Regions from separate parts of the Paenibacillus sp. S25 genome, predicted to be linked through region 2. Evidence: riboswitches for the same ligand, from Rfam matches in the RefSeq annotation. Region 2 holds a riboswitch; each other region holds the start of a gene.

Region 1 (6,333 bases), 160 kb from region 2:
CTACCCATGACAGACAAGTATACAGATGCAGATAAAGCTAGCAACGCTTGGTTGGAGCAAATGTTAGAGGTGGCCTTTTCGCGGCGGATATGCTGTTCCCGCGCTTGCAAGGTCAGCACGAAGCCGCGCTTACCGTTGCGGTCTGTGGTCTGACCCACAATACGGCCGGGGATACGGCGCATATGTGCCTGAGAAACGGCAAAGTATCCACAGGTCGGACCGCCGAGAGAAGAGGAGATACCAAGTGGCTGCGCGTCTCCTACCACAATATCCGCGCCCTGTTTGCCGGGTGTTTCCAGCAAGCCAAGTGCTAGTGGATTGGCACTGACGACCAAAAGACCTTTGTGCGTATGGATGAGGTCAGCCATCGGCTTCAGGTTTTCCACGGCTCCGAAAAAGTTGGGGCTTTGGACCAAAACAGCCGCGGTCTGTTCCGATACGGCTGCCGCTAACGCATCAACATCCGTTACGCCGTCCGAACAGCCGATCTCCACGATGTCCAAATCCAATCCGCGTGCATAGGCTGCCAATACCTGACGTGCCTCCGGATGGACGGACCTTGATACGATAAGCTGTTTACGGCGGGTAGCTGCGGCGGACAGTGAGCCCGCTTCAGCCAGTGCAGTCGCTCCGTCGTACATGCTGGCATTAGCTACAGCCATGCCCGTCAATTCGCAAATATACGACTGAAACTCGAAAATGGCTTGTAGCTCGCCTTGGCTTACTTCCGGCTGATAGGGGGTGTAGGCTGTATAGAATTCCGAGCGTGAAGTGATGTGCTGGATGACGGACGGAATATGATGATCATAAATTCCTGCGCCAAGGAAGCTGGCATGTGTGTCTGTATTGGCGTTGTGTCCGGCCAGCTCAGCCAAGTGGCGGGTTAAGGCTTTCTCATCGAGTCGAGAAGAAAGAGGCAGTTCCCCTTGATATCGAATGGCCTCTGGAATGTCACTGAATAAATCATCAATGGATGATACACCGACCACACGTAGCATTTCGGTTTGATCCTGTTCAGTCATAGGGAGATAACGATGCTGCTTCATAGGTTCTGGCTCCTTTCGAAAAGCAAATTTCAAACGTAAATTAGCTAATAAAAAAGTGTGTGAGATGAAAAAACCAGAAGTTCATATCTGACATGTTTGCTTTATAGAAATAAAAAGAGTTTAAGATCAGCGCGGGCGTCTATAAAAGGGTGCTGCCACCACCTCGGCACGCAGGCGTTTGCCACGAATCTCAACCTCCAACGGTGTAGAGAGGGCGCTAAAACGACTGTCCACCAAGGCGAGGCCCAGATTACGCTTCAAGGTGGGCGACTGAGTCCCCGTTGTAACCTCACCAATGTGTTGTCCTTCTGCGAATACTGGGTAATGGGCGCGTGGGATACCGCGATCAATCATTTCCAGCCCGATCAATTTGCGAGGAATCCCTTGTTCTTTCTGACGTTGCAGTGCTTCTCTACCGATAAAATCTCCTTTATTCAGCTTGACGAAGAAACCTAGACCAGCTTCGAGTGGTGAAATCGTGGCAGATAACTCCTGACCGTACAGCGGCAATCGTGCCTCAAAGCGTAGTGTATCCCGAGCACCAAGTCCAGCGGGAATCAGCCCATACGACTCACCGGAACGAAGCAAACCCTCCCATACGGCTGGTGCTTCCGCAGCAGGTACATAAAATTCAAAACCGTCTTCGCCCGTATATCCGGTTCGTGAGACAAGTGCTTTTGCTCCGAACAATGGCACATTCTCATGGAAGCGGAAAGATGCCAGATTCGTAATGTCCGTATCTGCCACGGCTGCGGCAATACGTGCTGCTTCCGGTCCTTGCAACGCCAGCAATGCTATCGCATCAGACATATTCTCCATGTGAACGGATGCAGGCATATGACGAATTAGCCAATCCCAATCCTTATCGATGTTGGATGCGTTCACAACGAGCATGTAGCGTTCCGGTCCTTTGCAGTAAACAAGTAGGTCGTCTACTACACCTCCATCGGGGTAACACAGGAGTGAATATTGTGCCTGACCTGGTTCCAACTGGCTGACATCATTCGTGGTCACCCTTTGCAGAAAAGCTTCGGCCTCTTTGCCTTCAACCAAAAATTCGCCCATATGCGATACATCGAATAAACCCGCACGTTGCCGGACGGCCTCATGCTCCTTTTGAATGCCGCTAAACTGAACCGGGAGCTCCCAGCCGCCAAAGTCAATACAACGAACCCCAGACTGCGTCCCGTAGGACGAATATAGCGGTGTTTTTCGCAAATTAGTCATTATTCCACTCCTATCCGGTGTGATCGGCTAAACAAAAAAGACAGGCCGAAAAAAACGTATAGACGGCAGTCTACACTCTTTTTTCAGCTCTGTCCTTGATACCAGAAAGTTACCCCGGTATGTACCGGGTTTCCCCTTGGGTGATCCGCTCCAATAGCGAATGCTCTCCAGAGATGCGTCCGGCAGAGGTCCTTTTGCCTGAGAGATTCACCTGCAATGCAGGTTTACTCCTTCGGCGCTACCTTCGGGATCAACGGTATATTACCTGGCTTTGCAGATAACAACTTGATCCGATTCGCGTGCACTTATGTCTCACAAGCGGCAACAGCTATGCGAATCTTTTTGGCAGTCTCTCCCTCCGCGTTCATCCGCGTTTGCAGTTGTCGGTGTGTTTCCCAAAGCATTTGCTATAACCCATTAATACGCAAATTCATTCAAAATGTCAATAAAAATGTCATCAAAAATAATAGAAAAAACATTTAATATATAAATAAGGATATGTAAGCGTTTGTTATAAGCTATCATTTTTTTATATAGTACGCTATATGAGGTGATATGAAGTATTTTTGTTAGTATTATTGACATGAGTGTTCTTGTTGTCATAATCTTAACCTGTCTAATACAGGTGAGCAAAAGCGATTTTATTCATATGGAAGTGAGGGGAACAGAATGGGTGAAGTGAAGCAGCAACTTTGGTATACAGACGAACATGAGTGGGTTCAGCGGACAGAGAATGGAACGGTGCGGATTGGTATTACAGACTTTGCACAGCATCAACTGGGTGATATTGTTTTTGTAGAATTACCTGAGGCGGGAGCAACGATTGAGCAGGGAGCGGAGATCGGTACGATTGAATCGGTGAAGACGGTATCCGACCTTTTTGCTCCGGTGACGGGAACCATATTAAAAGTGAATGAAACGCTGGAAAGTACGCCTGAGCTAGTGAATGAATCTCCCTATGACAAAGGTTGGATGATCGAAGTAGAGATGGATAAAGAGGTGGAGGAAGCCTTGGGCAAGCTACTGTCTGCGGACCAGTATGAGCAGTTGATTTCCGATGGGCAGTAATGGAGCATTGTAGTATGGAGTAAGAGGGTTATTTGTCTGCTCGATTATTGTATAAAATAGTCGCTATGATTTAACATAGCGGCTATTTTTTTGTCTTTTTGCAAACGTAATTACGTGTTTTATTCTGATTTAGAGGGTTGTCCCCATATAAGAATCATACATAATCCAGCACGGTTTTTCGACTAATTTCTATAGCTACAGGTCATATTAAGAAGAATTATGCAGGTATAATACCTTCCCGGATAATTTAAATTTAAATGTTGTCATCAACGTTCATGACGAAAGTACGTTTTCATTTCGTTGATGAAGATAGCGCTGTCATTTAGTATGAATTTTAAGAAAAGGTAGTGATGCTTACCTACAAGGAGGATTTGAATATGAGTACATTGGACGCAAAGCCAAGTTCAAAAGGAGGCACTCGTGTCGCCGTACAGCGTTTTGGCCGTTTTCTTAGCGGTATGGTTATGCCCAATATGGGAGCCTTTATTGCGTGGGGGCTGATTACGGCACTCTTTATTCCGACCGGATGGTTTCCAAACGAAGGTTTTGCACAATTGGTTGACCCGATGAAAAATTATTTGTTGCCGCTACTGATCGGTTATACAGGGGGCACGATGATTCACGGACAGCGTGGAGGTGTGATTGGTGCCATTATGACGATGGGTGTCATAGTGGGAGCCGATATCCCGATGTTCCTGGGCGCGATGGTAGCTGGTCCGCTGGCTGCGTGGATATTGAAGAAGTTCGACAAGGCCATTGAAGGCAAGGTCAGATCAGGCTTTGAAATGCTGGTCAATAACTTTTCGGCCGGGATTATCGGTGCCATTCTAGCACTGCTTGCCCATGTGGCGATCGGCCCGATTGTACAAATGATCAGTCAAATATTGTCGGCAGGGGTACAGTTCCTCGTGAACGCAGGGCTACTGCCGCTTGTCAACCTCATTATTGAGCCCGGAAAAGTATTATTTTTAAACAACGCGCTGAATCACGGAGTATTGAGTCCGATTGCGTTGGAGGAAGCTGCAAGAACAGGAAAATCCGTACTGTTCATGCTGGAATCTAACCCTGGGCCAGGGCTCGGTATTTTGCTGGCCTACTGCCTGTTCGGCAAAGGCACTGCGAAGTCGTCAGCTCCTGGCGCAGTCATCATTCATTTTTTCGGCGGGATTCATGAAATTTATTTCCCTTATATTTTGATGAAGCCGATTTTGATTCTTGCTGCTATAGCTGGGGGCGTTGTGGGAACCTTCTGTTTTATGTTGACAGGTGCCGGACTGGTTGCTGCTCCTTCACCGGGTAGCATCATCGCCTATTTTCTAATGACGCCAAAAGGCGGATATTTGCCAATGCTGAGCGGGGTGATCGCTGCTGCGGTCGTATCCTTTGCTGTTGCCGCAGTGTTACTCAAGACTAGTAAGCAAAAAGAAGAGGGGCTGGAGGAAGCTGCATCCCGCCTGAAAGATATGAAAAATCAAAGCAAGAGTGCAAGTGCTAACGCCACTGTAACGGAAGATAACCACGAATCTGATCGTGCTGCCGAGATTGCCGCAGATCGAACGCTCAAGGATAAATCCGAAGTGAACAAGATCGTCTTTTCCTGTGATGCAGGTATGGGTTCAAGCGCTATGGGCGCCTCGATTTTACGCAAAAAAATGAAGCAGGCGGGCGTAGGTGTGACAGTTACGAATACGGCAATCAGTGAAATTCCACAGGATGCGGATATTGTCATTACGCAAAAAACGTTGACAGACCGGGCTAAAACAGTAGCCCCGAATGCTGAGCACATTTCCATTGACAATTTTCTGAAGAGCCCTGAATACGAAGCGCTGGTTGAACGTCTGAAATCCGATTCTTAATCCCCGTCGTAGTCAGGCGGACTGTATGCAGTGTAAGTCTCCTGCTGGAGGGATGAGCTTGGGAAGGAACGGTATGCGCTTATGAATATTACGAAACGACAACGTGACATCGTGGAATATCTTCTGGAGCAGTCCAAAGAGGTTACAGCCGGGGAAATTGCCACGAAGATCAATGTCAGCACAAGGACGGTTCATCGGGAACTGGGAGCAGTCGAGCATTGGCTGGCAGCTCATGAGGTCAAGCTGGAGAAAAAGTCAGGGATTGGTATCTGTATAGATGCTGACCCAGCTCAGCTTGTATGTCTGCGAAGGCAATTGCTGCATACGAAGTCAGACGAATATTCGGCTGAGGAGAGAAAGATCGTGGTTCTCTGCATGCTGCTGGATACACGGGAGCCGATCAAGCTGCTGGCGCTGGCTTCAGACTTGAAAGTCACGGTAACTACGGTCAGTCATGATCTGGACGAATTACAAGGCTGGATTGGGGAACGGGGGCTCGTGCTTGTCCGCAGACGGGGGTACGGCGTCGAGATTACAGGACGGGAGACAGACAAAAGACGGGCGATTTCCGAGCTGGCTCTCGAATATTTGGATGAATCTGATCTGTTTTCAGTCCGAGAAGAACTTCGTTCTGTAACCCGTGTCGCCGACAAGTTACTGGAGATGATTGGCAGAGGGAACCTGCTGATTGTGGAAAAGGCCCTCTGGCAGCCCCATGAAAAATGGCTGGAAAACATGGTGGAAAGCAAATATATGGAGCTGCTGATTCAAATTTGCGTTTCGCTGGCACGTCTGCGACTCGGGTATGTTATGGATCCTCTTCCCTCATATTTAAAAACAGATTCAGATGAAAATATCATGCTTCGCACAGCTATGGTGGAACGCATATGCATGGAGTTGTCAGAGGCGCTGGATATTGAATTTCCAGAGCCGGAACGATCTTATCTCAGGCTACTGTTTCGTGATGCCGAGGATCACTCCACCCGGCTACTACCGCTGGATGATCTCGTACTGCTGGAATCGGTTCATGAGTTGATTCGTCGTGTGGAGGAAGAGACAGGCACGCCATTGGAAGAGGACCGTGTTCTGCGTGAAGGACTGATTGCCCACATGGCCCCGGTGTTCAAACGTTTGAA
Region 2 (6,333 bases):
TGCCACGAAACGATCGGGCCATATTTGCAATAGGTACTCAAAAAATCAGTGTCATTCACGCAGGAAATGATGACCAGCGCATCGACTCTTTTTCTTTTTAAATCCTCAAAGGCTTGAAGCTCTTTCTTTTTGTCTTCTCCCGAAGTATAAATAATGGTTTGGAATCCATACTGGCCGGCTACTTCCACAAAGCTGTCCAGAAAAGCGAGAACAATTTCATTAATAGTTGAAGTAATGATACCGATCTGAAGCGTCTGACCCTTGGATAGAGAAATGGCATTCCGATTAGGAACATAATCTAATTCCTGCATGATTTTCAAAATCTTAGTTCGTGTTTCGTGACTGACATGGGGGGACTGATTTAATACTCTGGATACCGTAGCTTTGGAAAAGCCCGCCAGTTTTGCAATTTGATCAAGATTCGACATGGTGCTTCTCCTCACATAAGAAAAAAATACTTGACATGAAACGCGTTACAACGATTAGGATGCTTATGAAGGCATTACGTCTATTTTAAAGCATCTGTCAATGCTTTTCAAAGGAGAACGGTTACCGTCTGGCAGCAGCGAATTTGTCTAAAAGCCACTCCCTACACAAAAGGGGTATTATGGTAATTGATCTATTTAGGAGAATTAGGTATTGATTCACATTTGAAGCACTTGATGGGATTACTGGACCAAAGTAAAAATCTTAAATACGGAAAGAGGTTTTTATACCATGACGAAGACGCTAAAAGGATTTCCAAAAAACTTCTTGTGGGGTGGTGCAACCGCAGCTAACCAACTGGAAGGCGCTTTTGACGTAGATGGAAAAGGATTGTCCAGTGCAGACATGGTTGCCTATGTACCCAAAGCAGAGCGCAAGAACGATCATGCTATGGAGATTTCGTCCGAGCGACTCGAAGACATTTTGGCAGGCAAAGTCAATGCCCGTTTTCCAAAGCGTGAAGGTGTGGACTTCTTCCACCACTACAAAGAAGATATTGCATTGTTCGCGGAAATGGGCTTTAAGGTATTTCGTATGTCCATCCACTGGTCGCGGATTTTCCCGAATGGCTATGATGCCGAGCCGAATGAAGCAGGATTGCAATTCTACGACAATGTATTTGATGAGCTGCGCAAATATGGTATTGAACCGCTGGTAACATTGTCACATTATGAGACACCGCTGGGTTTGACTCAGAAGTATAATGGCTGGCTGGGTCGTGAAGTTATACAGCACTACGTAAATTATGCCGAAACTGTGTTCACGCGTTATAAGGATAAAGTAAAATACTGGCTGACCTTTAATGAAATCAACGTAATGACCATGAGTCCGTTTACCGGTGGCGGGGTGGTCATTGACCGTGTAGAAAACAAACAACAAGCGATATATCAAGCACTGCATCATCAATTTGTAGCTAGTGCACTGGCGACCAAACGGGGACATGAGATCATCCCGGGCGCTCAGATCGGCTGTATGTTGGCTCGTTTGGAAAGCTATCCACATACGTGTAACCCAGAGGATATACTGAAAGCCCAGCATGAAAATCAGATGAACCTGTTCTTTACGGATGTGCATGCCCGTGGGGAATATTCCAACTACATGAATCGTTATTTTGAAGAAAATAATGTTGTTATACACACAGAACCAGGCGATGCCGAAATTTTAAAAAATAACACGGTCGATTATATCTCATTCAGCTACTACATGACCTTGACCGTTTCTGCAGGTCCAGAAGGTGAGAAAGCAGCAGGAAACCTGATTGGTGGCGTGAAAAATCCATATTTACAGTCCTCTGACTGGGGATGGCAAATTGATCCGATCGGTCTGCGTGTTACACTGAACACGTTATATGACCGCTACCAAAAGCCGCTGTTCATCGTGGAAAATGGCCTAGGTGCTTATGATAAGGTAGAAGAAGACGGTTCTGTGCATGACACATATCGTATTGATTACTTGCGTCAGCATATTGTTCAAATGAAGGAAGCGATTGCCGACGGTGTTGATCTGCTTGGCTACACCAGCTGGGGTCCTATCGACCTTGTGAGCATGTCTACTTCCGAAATGTCCAAGCGCTACGGATTTATTTACGTTGATCTGGATGATGACGGTAACGGAACGCTCAAACGCTCCAAAAAGGACTCATTTAACTGGTATAAAAATGTGATAGCAACCAATGGTGAAGAATTGTAATACTATATCGTCTCGGGCGGGTATAGCAGAGGACATCCTAAGGATGCAATCTGCTGTACCCGCTTTTTTGATAGACACAATAATAATATTTCAGCGGGCTTCACAAACTTTTCACTTGTAATAAGCTGAAAGTTTTCTGTATAATAAATAAAAATTTCATATGTCTGGTTGATGTTTGCGGGAGATGGAACGAAAGTTCCGACCGAAGGGGCAAAACTCTCAGGTGCTTAGGCTGATTACAGCAACAAGCGGGGACCGTAAACGGACAGAACTCTGGAGAGACCCTTAATTGGGCGCCGAAGGTGCACCGCAGAGAATATCTGCTTAAACTCTCAGGCAAAAGGACAGAGACGCGAATAACCTGTGACAGGGAATGCCCTAGGCTTTTTTATAAGCTATTAGAGGCAGAAACCTGCACAAGATGGTTGTATTTTTTCGTGCCTTTAACCTCTCCAGGAGTCGAATCAGCGGATTTGACTCTTTTTTGTTTTCTAATATGCTGGAGGAGCGGGTTGAAATGAATTTGGTACATGTGTTAGAAGCGATTAGCAGTTGGATATGGGGGGCGCCTCTCATCATTCTTGTCATGGGAACGGGGTTGTGGCTGACCATACGTTTGAAGATGCTGCAGGTATTCCGCCTGCCCCTGGCGATCAAGCTGATCGGTAAGGCACCGAATGAAGGCAGCGGGGATGTAAGTAGTTTTGCGGCTTTGAGTACAGCGTTGGCGGCTACAGTTGGCACAGGAAGTATTGTCGGCGTAGCGACAGCCATTAAGCTGGGCGGGCCGGGTGCCTTGTTCTGGATGGTCGTTGCAGCCTTTTTTGGGATGGCGACGAAATATGCGGAAGGTGTACTTGCGGTAAAATACCGGGTGAAGGATCGGAATGGGCAATTTTCCGGCGGCCCGATGTATTATATTGAGAAAGGTCTGGGACGCCGTTTTAAACCGCTGGCGATGCTGTTTGCTTTTTCGGGCATGCTGGTAGCGTTGTTCGGGATTGGAACGTTTCCGCAGGTCAAAGCGATTGTATCTTCGACTGAAAACAGTTTTGGCGTTCCGCCCATTGTAACAGCACTGATTATTGCTATCCTTACAGGACTTGTTACTATTGGAGGACTCAAAAGCATTGCCAAGGTATCGACGAAGGTCGTTCCTTTTAAAACAGGCTTGTACGTACTGATCTGTCTCATCGTACTGATTCGGTTTGCTGACCAACTTCCTGCTGCAATTGCGCTGGTGCTCCATTCGGCATTTTCAACTACATCTGCAACGGGCGGATTTGCCGGAGCTACGATTATGCTAGCGATGCGAAGTGGGGTAGCCAGAGGTATTTTTGCCAATGAGGCCGGATTGGGAAGCGCACCGATTGCAGCTGCAGCTGCCAAAACTAATTGGCCTGCGGAGCAAGGGCTAATTTCCATGACAGGCGTGTTTATTGATACGATGGTTATTTGTGTGATGACCGGGTTGACGCTACTGGTTAGTGGTGTGTGGAGCGGGCCAACCGACGCGGGCCTGATGACTCAGCAAGCATTTTCCAGCGCATTCCCGCTGGGGGCAGAACTACTCACAATCATTCTGATTATGTTCGCGTTCACCACCATGCTCGGCTGGAACTATTACGGGGAACGCTGTGTTGAATATTTGCTTGGGGTCAAGTGGATTAAGCCATATCGTTATCTGTTCATCGTACTGGTTGCCGGGGGTGCGTTCATTAAATTGGATGCGATTTGGCTGCTGGCAGATATATTTAACGCAATGATGGCTTTCCCGAACCTGATTGCACTGCTCGGCTTATCAGGAATTGTAGTCGCAGAAACCCGAACCTATATGGATTCTCTGAATTCTAGTAAGAAAAAGGGCATTCTTGCAGGTGCCAGTGTAGGGGCAGCTATTCAAGTAGAAGAAAAAGGGCAAACGGTTAATTCATAAATTCCAAAAGGGAGTGCCCTCAGCCATCACAGGCTTGAGGACACTCCCTTTTGAATGTTATAACGATGCGTGCAAAATAGCTGAAATATCTTCTTGATTCAGCTTTTTATAATTACCGAAGCCTCCGTATTCCATTTCACGGGCTGCAATGTTTGCGACTTTTTCCAATTGCTCATCATTAATATTGTAATCGGCCAGGGTGGAAGGGGCACCGAGACTTGTCCAGAATGCCCTCAGGCGATCAATCCCCTCCAAAGCAATTTCCTTATCCGTTTTACCAGTGGTATCTAAATCAAACATGCTGAGCATCAGCCGCTTCATGCGTGCAGCATCCTGATCCACCGTATGTCTCATCCAGTTGGGGAACAGGATCGCCAGACCGCCAGCATGAGGAATATCATATACAGCGGATAGTGCATGTTCAATCGTATGCGAAGCCCAGTCCCCGAAGTAGCCCATTTGCAGTGTTCCGTTAAGGGCAATCGTTCCGGCATATAAAATCGTTTCACGATGCTCGTAGTTGTGCAAATCTTCCAGCAGCTTAGGTGCAGTTTCGATCACGGTTTGCAGCACGGAAAAGCACATACGATCTTGCAACGGTGTGTTTTTAACATTGTGAAAATATTGTTCAAACACATGGCTCATCATATCCACCATGCCATATACCGTCTGATCACGTGGCACAGAGAAGGTGTTTTTTGGGTCCAGAATCGAGAATTTCGGATGCGTCACCGCGCTGCCCCATACGTATTTTTCGTTCGTTTCCCAGTTGGTGATAACAGAATCCGGATTCATTTCTGATCCGGTGGCGGCGAGTGTGAGGATGGTGCCGAATGGCAGAGCCTCGGTCGGCATGTGCTTTTTGTTGATAATATCCCACACATCGCCGTCATATTCAGCCCCTGCTGCGATGGCTTTGGTGCAATCAATAACGCTTCCACCGCCTACAGCAAGTAAGAAGTCGATTTTTTCATTTCGGCAAATGTCGATACCCTTCTTAACGGTGGACAAGCGCGGATTCGGTTCTACACCGGACATTTCATGAATGTTGAGATGTAGCGGTTCTAACGCGTTTAATACCTGGTCATACAGACCATTTCGTTTGACACTTCCACCTCCGTATACCAGCAAAATGTTTTTGCCGTAATTGAGCAGCTCCTGCTGCAGTTCTTCAATTTGATTGTCTCCAAAAATTAATTTGGTGGGGTTATAATATGTGAATTTGTTCATCTGGTAAGTTCCCCTCAGTTCATAGTTCATAGTTCATAGTTCATGTTCAAATCGTAAATCGCTTAACCTGATTTCCTGTTGGATACCTAACTTCATCATGTAAGCTATTTGAAATGACGATTAACCATTATACATGAAATGAATAAGGGGATTCAAGTAAATCTAATCTTTGACCGCTCCGGCGGCAAGATCGGAAATAAACTGGCGGCTAATGAAAAGAAATAAAATAATAAGTGGAAGTACAGCCAGCAGGGTGCCCGCAATGACCATCGCATAATCCGTATTGTAAATCCCGTTTAATTGTGACAGTGCAATCTGGAGCGTGAATTTACGCTCATCCGTTAAGACGATTAGCGGCCATAAATAATCATTCCAGGCTCCTATAAAGGTAAACGCGCCGAGAAAAGCGAACGCAGGACGTAGAATAGGCAGTGCTACATTCAAGTACAGTCGAAAAAAGCTGCATCCGTCCATCCGGCCCGCATCCAGCAGTTCCTTTGGAATGGATTCTTCCGCATATTGACGAATCCAGAAAATGCCGAAGGCATTTACCATCCCCGGGATGATAAGCGCTTTGAACGTACCTACCCATCCAAAGGAGGCCATCATGACAAAGGAGGGGACAAGCGAAAGTTGTGAAGGGACCATCATCGTAGCTAGCAGAACGATAAATAGCACTTTTTTGCCCGGAAAATCAAACTTGGCGAATGCAAAACCTGCTAGTGAATCGAAAAACAGAACCAATAGGGTAACCGAACCGGCTACAAAAAGGGTATTAAAAAAGGCTCCGGCAAAATTAATCTGTTGTAATACTCTCGTTATGTTATCGAAGAAGTGGCTACCAAACCACAATTGCGGTGGAAAACGATAGATGTCTGAGGTTGTACGGGTTGCCATGACGATCAGCCAGTAAAATGGAAACATCGACAGGATGATTCCCACCAACAATCCGGCATATAAAACAAAGGATTTTGCGCGTGTCTGCATCATGT
Region 3 (6,333 bases), 1.8 Mb from region 2:
GGGCAATGCAAAGGGTCCTTACAACGTTAAAGGAAAAGCAGGGGAAATATGATCTGCGCACAGAAATTAAAGCGCTTTCTGAGATTCCGCTTTCTTTTGAGCCGGGAACACGCTGGTTATACGGATATGGACATGACCTGGTTGCAGGTCTTATTGAAGTGATTTCAGGTAAATCATTAGGGCAATTCCTAAAGGATGAAATATTTGATCCGCTTGGAATGAACAATACAGGTTACCGATATCGTGGAGATATTGAATCGCGAATGGCCTCCTTTTACCAACGGACAGACGCCGGAGAACTAGAGAAAATAGAGGGTTTCTTGGATGAATATCATCAGCCAGATGCTATATATGAAAGTGGGGGCGCAGGTCTGTATTCGACAGTTAAGGAGTACCTTACATTTTCACAAATGCTGTCGAATGGAGGTATGGTAGATGGCGTGAGGCTATTAGGGAGAAAAACCATTGATTTAATGCGCACCAATCATCTGAATGCAGATCAATTATTAGATTTTACCAATTCATATCATACAGGTTATGGTTACGGACTGGGCGTGCGCACGTTAATTGATAAAGCGGCTGGGCATGCAAATAGTTCTATTGGAGAATTTGGCTGGACGGGAGCAGCCGGCACTTGGGTTTCTATAGATCCAAGCGAACAATTCTCCGTCGTTTATATGCATCAGTTGTCTCCTAGTATGGAAGAATACCATCATTTGAGAGTTCGTGCAGCAGCTTATAGCTGTTTGTAAATGCGAGATTGTGGATCTGTTGAGAAAACCCTTTACTATGGCTCTGAAGCTACACAAATTGTAATGTCTAATCTTTATCAAAAACGATCTAGTTAATAAGGACCAAATTTCCTTCGAAGCCTAAACTATTCTTTTCCATATGACGACATAAAACGTAGGTGTAAGGATTTTGCGAAATCCTTAATTTAAGTTTTGAAATGGGAGGGAATTAGATTTTGAAGAATAGATGGTCCGGTTTTCTGGCGTTGGTCATCCTGATTTCAAGTTTTACATCATATGCAGGGTTTGCATCTGCTGCGGATGCGGTGCTTTCCAAGATAGTCCTTTCCTCTAACGAGGTAACTTTGCAGCAGGGAGATACGGCTGCGTTGACGGCTACTGCTGTTTTTAGCGATGGGACAACCTCGAATGTAACCGTAAGCACGGATTGGAAAAGTGATAATACAGCTATTGCTACCGTGTATAATGGTACAGTTTCGGCTAAGGCTGAAGGGGAAGCCACCGTGGTTGCGACCTATAAAGAGAAGGTGCAATCGGTTCAGGTACATGTAACGAAAAAGGTTAAGGCGCTGACATCCAGTGTACAAAGCCTGAACTTGCGTTCAAGCGGTACAGGACAGGTTGATTTGACAGCGACATACAGTGATAATACAACAGCTCAGGTTTCGGGTGACGCTACTTGGACCTCGGATAATCAAAAGGTAGCAACAGTAGTTAACGGATTGGTTACCGCTCAGGGAGCAGGTACAGCCAATATTAAGGGCGTATATGGTCAACAGACCGTAACCATTGCTGTGCAGGTGGAGCAGGTTAAACGTCTCGATGTCAGTTCATCAGAGGTTTCTCTTTTGCTGAAGGATACTGAGAAGGTTAAACTTTCAGCGACATTCCCGGATGGATCGGTACAGGACGTGACAGAGTCCGCTGAGTGGAGCTCCAGCAATGCAGCTGTGGCGGATGTACTGAAAGGCACCATTACCGGCTATAGCGCGGGAAAGGCGACAATTACAGGTAAATATGGCACGATGTCCGCTACGATTTCGGTGGATGTTGATCAAACGAACAAGCTGAAAGCCAGCGAATCCAATATTTTTCTCCGTCTGGATGAATCTAAAAAAATACAAGTTTCTGCCGTTTATCCGGATGGGACGGTAACGGATATCACAGATAAAGCTACTTGGACATCAAGCGATGAAAAAATTGCGACTGTGAATAAGGGAACGATTATGGCGATTGGAGCGGGTTCGGCTACGGTGACCGCTAAGTATGGAGATAAGACCGTTTCGATCAAGACAGATGTTGAAACCTCCAGATATCTGGATTTGAGTGAGGACAAGCTGAGCCTGAATGCCAAGGAATCCAAAAAGCTCAAGCTGACCGCAACGTATGTAACAGGTACGGAAGAAGATATCACAAGTAAGGCAGAGTGGAAGTCCAGCAATGAAGATATCGCTTTTGTCAGTGCGGGAGAAGTCACGGGTTATAAAACAGGTGAGGCTACGATCACCGCTTCTTATGGTGGCAAAACAGTTACAGCTACGGTATCCGTAAATGTACCCGGTGATCTGTCTCTTTCCTCCAAAACGGCAACGATTGATATTGATGAGGACTATACTGCAACTTTGACGGCTACTTATGCGGATGGGCGTAAGGAAGATGTAACACAGGATGCAGAATGGGCTTCAAGCGCAGAAGATATTGCTTCTGTGTCCAAAGGAACGATTACGGGTAAATCCGCTGGTAAAGCGGTTATTACAGCGACCTATAATGGCAAAAAACTGACGATTAACGTACAAGTAGGCCTTGTAGACCGTCTGGAAACTGACTCGCGTGTAATTGCGCTTGGTGCTCAGGAAACGAAGCAGCTGAAAGTAACAGGAGTTAAGAGTGGCGGTACAAAAACAGATGTAACCAAGGACGCCACCTGGACAACTAGCAATGTAAAAGTGGTTGAAGTTAGCGAAGGCTTGATCAAAGCGAATGGTAGCGGCAAGGCAACGGTGACTGCTTCATATGGCAAGCAAAACATTACGTTTACGGTAGAAGTGGACGTAGCGCAAAAGATTGAAGCGGATGCAATCGCGCTATCGCTCAAATCTGGAGATCAAAAAACCATCGCGATTGTGGTTAAATCGAATGATGGTAAAGAAAAGGACGTTACGGCCCAAGCTGAATGGAAAACGTCTAATTACAAGGTAGCCACTGTTAAAAAGGGTCAGGTTACCGCAGTCAGCTACGGTAAAGCTAACATTCAGGCGAAGTTCGGTGGGAAGGTGATCAGCGTGCCCGTGGATGTTGATACGCTTAAATACCTGCAAACAGACGAAGTTGCTTTGAATTTGAAGGCAGGACAGCTGGCCAAGGTTACGGCTACAGCCACGTATAAGGATGAGTCGGAGAAGGATGTTTCCAAACCGGCTGTCTGGTCCTCGTCCAGAATTGTTGTTGCGACCGTCAAAGACGGTAACATTAAGGCACAGGGCAAGGGCAAAGCTGTAATTACTGTGAAATATGCAGGTAAAATGACGAAGGTACAGGTAACCGTTCAGTAAAACAAAAGAGCAAGCATACGTCCAAGGACGATATGCTTGCTCTTTTATTTTAAGGAGGCTACCGCTTATAAATTATGACTTATCCTTCTTGGTCGGTGTGTTGCGTGTAAGTGATTCGGTCAAACGCTTGCCAGTCGGCGTCTGGGCCAAGCCGCCTTTGGCGGTCTCGCGGTGCTTCGACGGCATCGCACTGCCGACTTCAAGCATCACGTCGATGACTTCGTCAGACGGAATAGCGCTGCGCACACCCGCCAAAGCCATGTCCGCTGCGGCAAGCGCAGTCACGGCTCCCAGCCCATTGCGCACGATGCACGGAATCTCCACGAGTCCGGCGACGGGGTCGCAAATCAGGCCGAGCGTGTTCTTAAGAGCGAGACCCACGGCGTGAACAGCCTGTTCAGGCGTACCACCGCGCAGCTCGACCATAGCGCCAGCGGCCATCCCGATAGCTGAGCCAATCTCAGCCTGACAGCCTCCCTCCGCGCCAGAAATGAAGGAGTTGTTGGCGATCACGTAGCCAATGGCTCCAGCGGCGAACAGACCGTTCACCATATGCTCATCATCCCAGCCGAACCGCTCCTGCGCACTGATGAACACACCAGGGATAACCCCGCATGAGCCTGCGGTAGGCGTGGCGACAATGCGACCCATGGATGCATTAACCTCCGACACGGAGAGGGCATAAGCCATGGCGAGCGCGGAGGCATCACCGGAGCAGGTTTCTCCTGCCCGCAGATACTCGGCTAGGCGCTTGCCGTCACCGCCCGTCAATCCACTGCGGGATACGGTGTCTTGTGTCTGACCGCGATGAACGGCTTCCTTCATGACTTCATAATAATCAGACATTTGGCGAAAGATTTCTTCCTCCGTTGTATTCGTCTCTTGTACCTGCTCTTGAATCATCAAGCGGCCAATTGTGGTGGATTCTTCAGCGCATAAAGCGCTGATTTCATGCAGATGGCTAAACCGCATCGGATTCAGCTCCTTTTTTCAAATTAATCATCTTAATTTCATACATATGAGGTAAAGAACGCAGTTCCGCAATCAGTTCAGCTGGAGCAGAACTGTCCGTTTCAATGGCGGTGAGTGCTTCACCATCCCGGCCTTTGCGATCTACGTGCATATAGGCAATGTTAATGTGGGCCGCGCCCAGCGCTGAAGTTATCGCGCCCAATGTACCGGGCTTATCCGAGTGGAGAAGCACCAGCGTAGGCAGCTCCCCGGTCAGATTGACCCGGAATTCGTTAAGCTGCTGGACATGGATGCTGCCGCCGCCGATGGAGGAGCCCAACAGTGTGCGCTGATCCTCGCCCTTCCACAGCTCGAAACGGACAGTGTTCGGATGAGGCGCGGGGAGTCCGCTGACGGCGAATTCCACGGCCATCCCGGCTTGCTCCGCCCATTGCTCGGCATCCGGAATCCGGTGATCGTCCGTATCGTAATTAAGCAGCCCTGCGATGAGCGCCAGGTCTGTACCGTGTCCTTTATACGTATCGGCAAAGGAGCCGTACAGTGTCATACGGGCACGGTCAGGCTGCGTCCCGAGCCAGTGCCGTGCAACGCGTGCGAGCCGTACCGCGCCTGCGGTGTGTGAGCTGGAAGGTCCGGTCATGGCCGGACCGATAATGGAAAATACATCTTTGAAACGCATGGTGTGGCCCCCTGTATGTTCTAATACCATACTATATGGTATTTCCGCGTCTTTGCGCGGTTATGACGGTTCCTAATGCTGACGCACAATGTGAGCACAAAAAAGGACAGGATAAGGAAGTTTCCCTTATCTCTGTCCTCGTTACCTGAGAGTTTCGTGCGGTGTTCTTACCGCCTTTACCCCTTGGGTGGCTTGCGCTCTCTCCAGAGTTGCGTCAGATGACGATACATGGACCTGAGAGATTATCCGTCAGCCGGGTGCTGACGCCTTGCTCCTTCGGTGCCGCCAGAGTGTAGGCTCCCTGGACAGACTCTCCCGTCATCTTCATTCGCGTATACCGTTCTACATGTCTTTCTTAGCGTAATGTATGGCGTGCTCGGTGTCAATCACAGGTTTAATTTTTACATAAACAGGTGCGTTCCCAATAAAAAAGATTAAAATTTACATAATTATGGATGAAACCAGGAAGGAATTAGAAGATTGGCGGCTAATCTGATAAAGGACAAGTATATTTATGGAAATCATAGGAGGGATATTGACGTATGGTAAAAGGCTTGCGATTCACAGGTTCACGCTTAAAAGGGATGCTGCATCTAGCAGCGATCGTATCACTGCTGATCGGGATCTTCGTTCCATTCGGTCAGGTCAAGGCAGAGGGAGCATTGACAGTAGCCGAAGCACTTCAGCGCCAAGGCAGTGAAGGTACGGTGACGGTGGAAGGTTACATCGTCGGACATGCTACCGGATCGAAAACGGCTAATTTTTCTTCCCCGTTTGCGAATGATTTTAACGTACTGATTGCCGATCAGGCAAATGAACGTAATACGTCTAATCTGTTGGATGTACAGCTGACTTCAGCGTACAGAGGGCAATATGGGCTATCAGGCCATCCTGAGCTGATCGGCAGCAAAATTCGTGTGACGGGTACACTCGGCGCCTACAATAATTTTGGTGGAGTGAAAAGCCCAAGCGCTGTTGAACTGGTGAACGGAAGCGAGCCGGGTGAACCAGGTGAACCTGGCAACCCGGGTCAACCCGGTACTACATTGCCGGATGGAAAAGGCAAAAAGGTGCTGTTCGATAATACGCACGCACAGACCGCTGGTGCAGCAGATTGGGTCATTGAAGGCGCCTTCTCCGACTTTGCCAATGGACTGCGTAATGTAGGCTTTACGGTAGACCAATTGAACCGTCCCATTCCTTTTACTTATGGAGAGCAGGCCATAACATATGACAAGTTGCGCCAATATGATGTGTTCATTATTGGTGAAGCGAATGTTGCCTTTAAGGCATCCGAGCAGGCTGCCCTGCTGCAATACGTGAATAACGGGGGGAGCGTTTTCTTCATCTCCGATCATTATAATGCGGACCGTAACAA

What was found. A riboswitch is a leader RNA that binds a small molecule or an ion and turns the genes downstream of it on or off. The one in region 2 is predicted to bind glycine.
Region 1: linked by a shared signal. The riboswitch ahead of gcvT (glycine cleavage system aminomethyltransferase GcvT) and the one ahead of KAI37_RS20075 (alanine/glycine:cation symporter family protein) in region 2 are both predicted to bind glycine.
Region 3: linked by a shared signal. The riboswitch ahead of sdaAB (L-serine ammonia-lyase, iron-sulfur-dependent subunit beta) and the one ahead of KAI37_RS20075 (alanine/glycine:cation symporter family protein) in region 2 are both predicted to bind glycine.

What each region holds. Positions count from the first base shown of each region.
Region 1 covers NZ_CP073683.1:4,431,006-4,437,338, reverse strand. Annotated here, with positions in the region: gene gcvPA (aminomethyl-transferring glycine dehydrogenase subunit GcvPA) at 1-1,046, opposite strand, end outside; gene gcvT (glycine cleavage system aminomethyltransferase GcvT) at 1,173-2,273, opposite strand; glycine riboswitch at 2,450-2,548, opposite strand; gene gcvH (glycine cleavage system protein GcvH) at 2,943-3,341, shown strand; gene KAI37_RS19325 (PTS mannitol transporter subunit IIBC) at 3,719-5,197, shown strand; gene KAI37_RS19320 (BglG family transcription antiterminator) at 5,279-6,333, shown strand, end outside.
Region 2 covers NZ_CP073683.1:4,595,848-4,602,180, reverse strand. Annotated here, with positions in the region: gene KAI37_RS20085 (LacI family DNA-binding transcriptional regulator) at 1-428, opposite strand, end outside; gene KAI37_RS20080 (glycoside hydrolase family 1 protein) at 718-2,175, shown strand; glycine riboswitch at 2,344-2,420, shown strand; glycine riboswitch at 2,439-2,533, shown strand; gene KAI37_RS20075 (alanine/glycine:cation symporter family protein) at 2,693-4,111, shown strand; gene KAI37_RS20070 (iron-containing alcohol dehydrogenase) at 4,169-5,341, opposite strand; gene KAI37_RS20065 (carbohydrate ABC transporter permease) at 5,504-6,331, opposite strand.
Region 3 covers NZ_CP073683.1:452,707-459,039, forward strand. Annotated here, with positions in the region: gene KAI37_RS02035 (serine hydrolase domain-containing protein) at 1-752, shown strand, start outside; gene KAI37_RS02040 (Ig-like domain-containing protein) at 968-3,304, shown strand; gene sdaAA (L-serine ammonia-lyase, iron-sulfur-dependent, subunit alpha) at 3,377-4,276, opposite strand; gene sdaAB (L-serine ammonia-lyase, iron-sulfur-dependent subunit beta) at 4,266-4,955, opposite strand; glycine riboswitch at 5,168-5,283, opposite strand; gene KAI37_RS02055 (DUF6359 domain-containing protein) at 5,498-6,333, shown strand, end outside.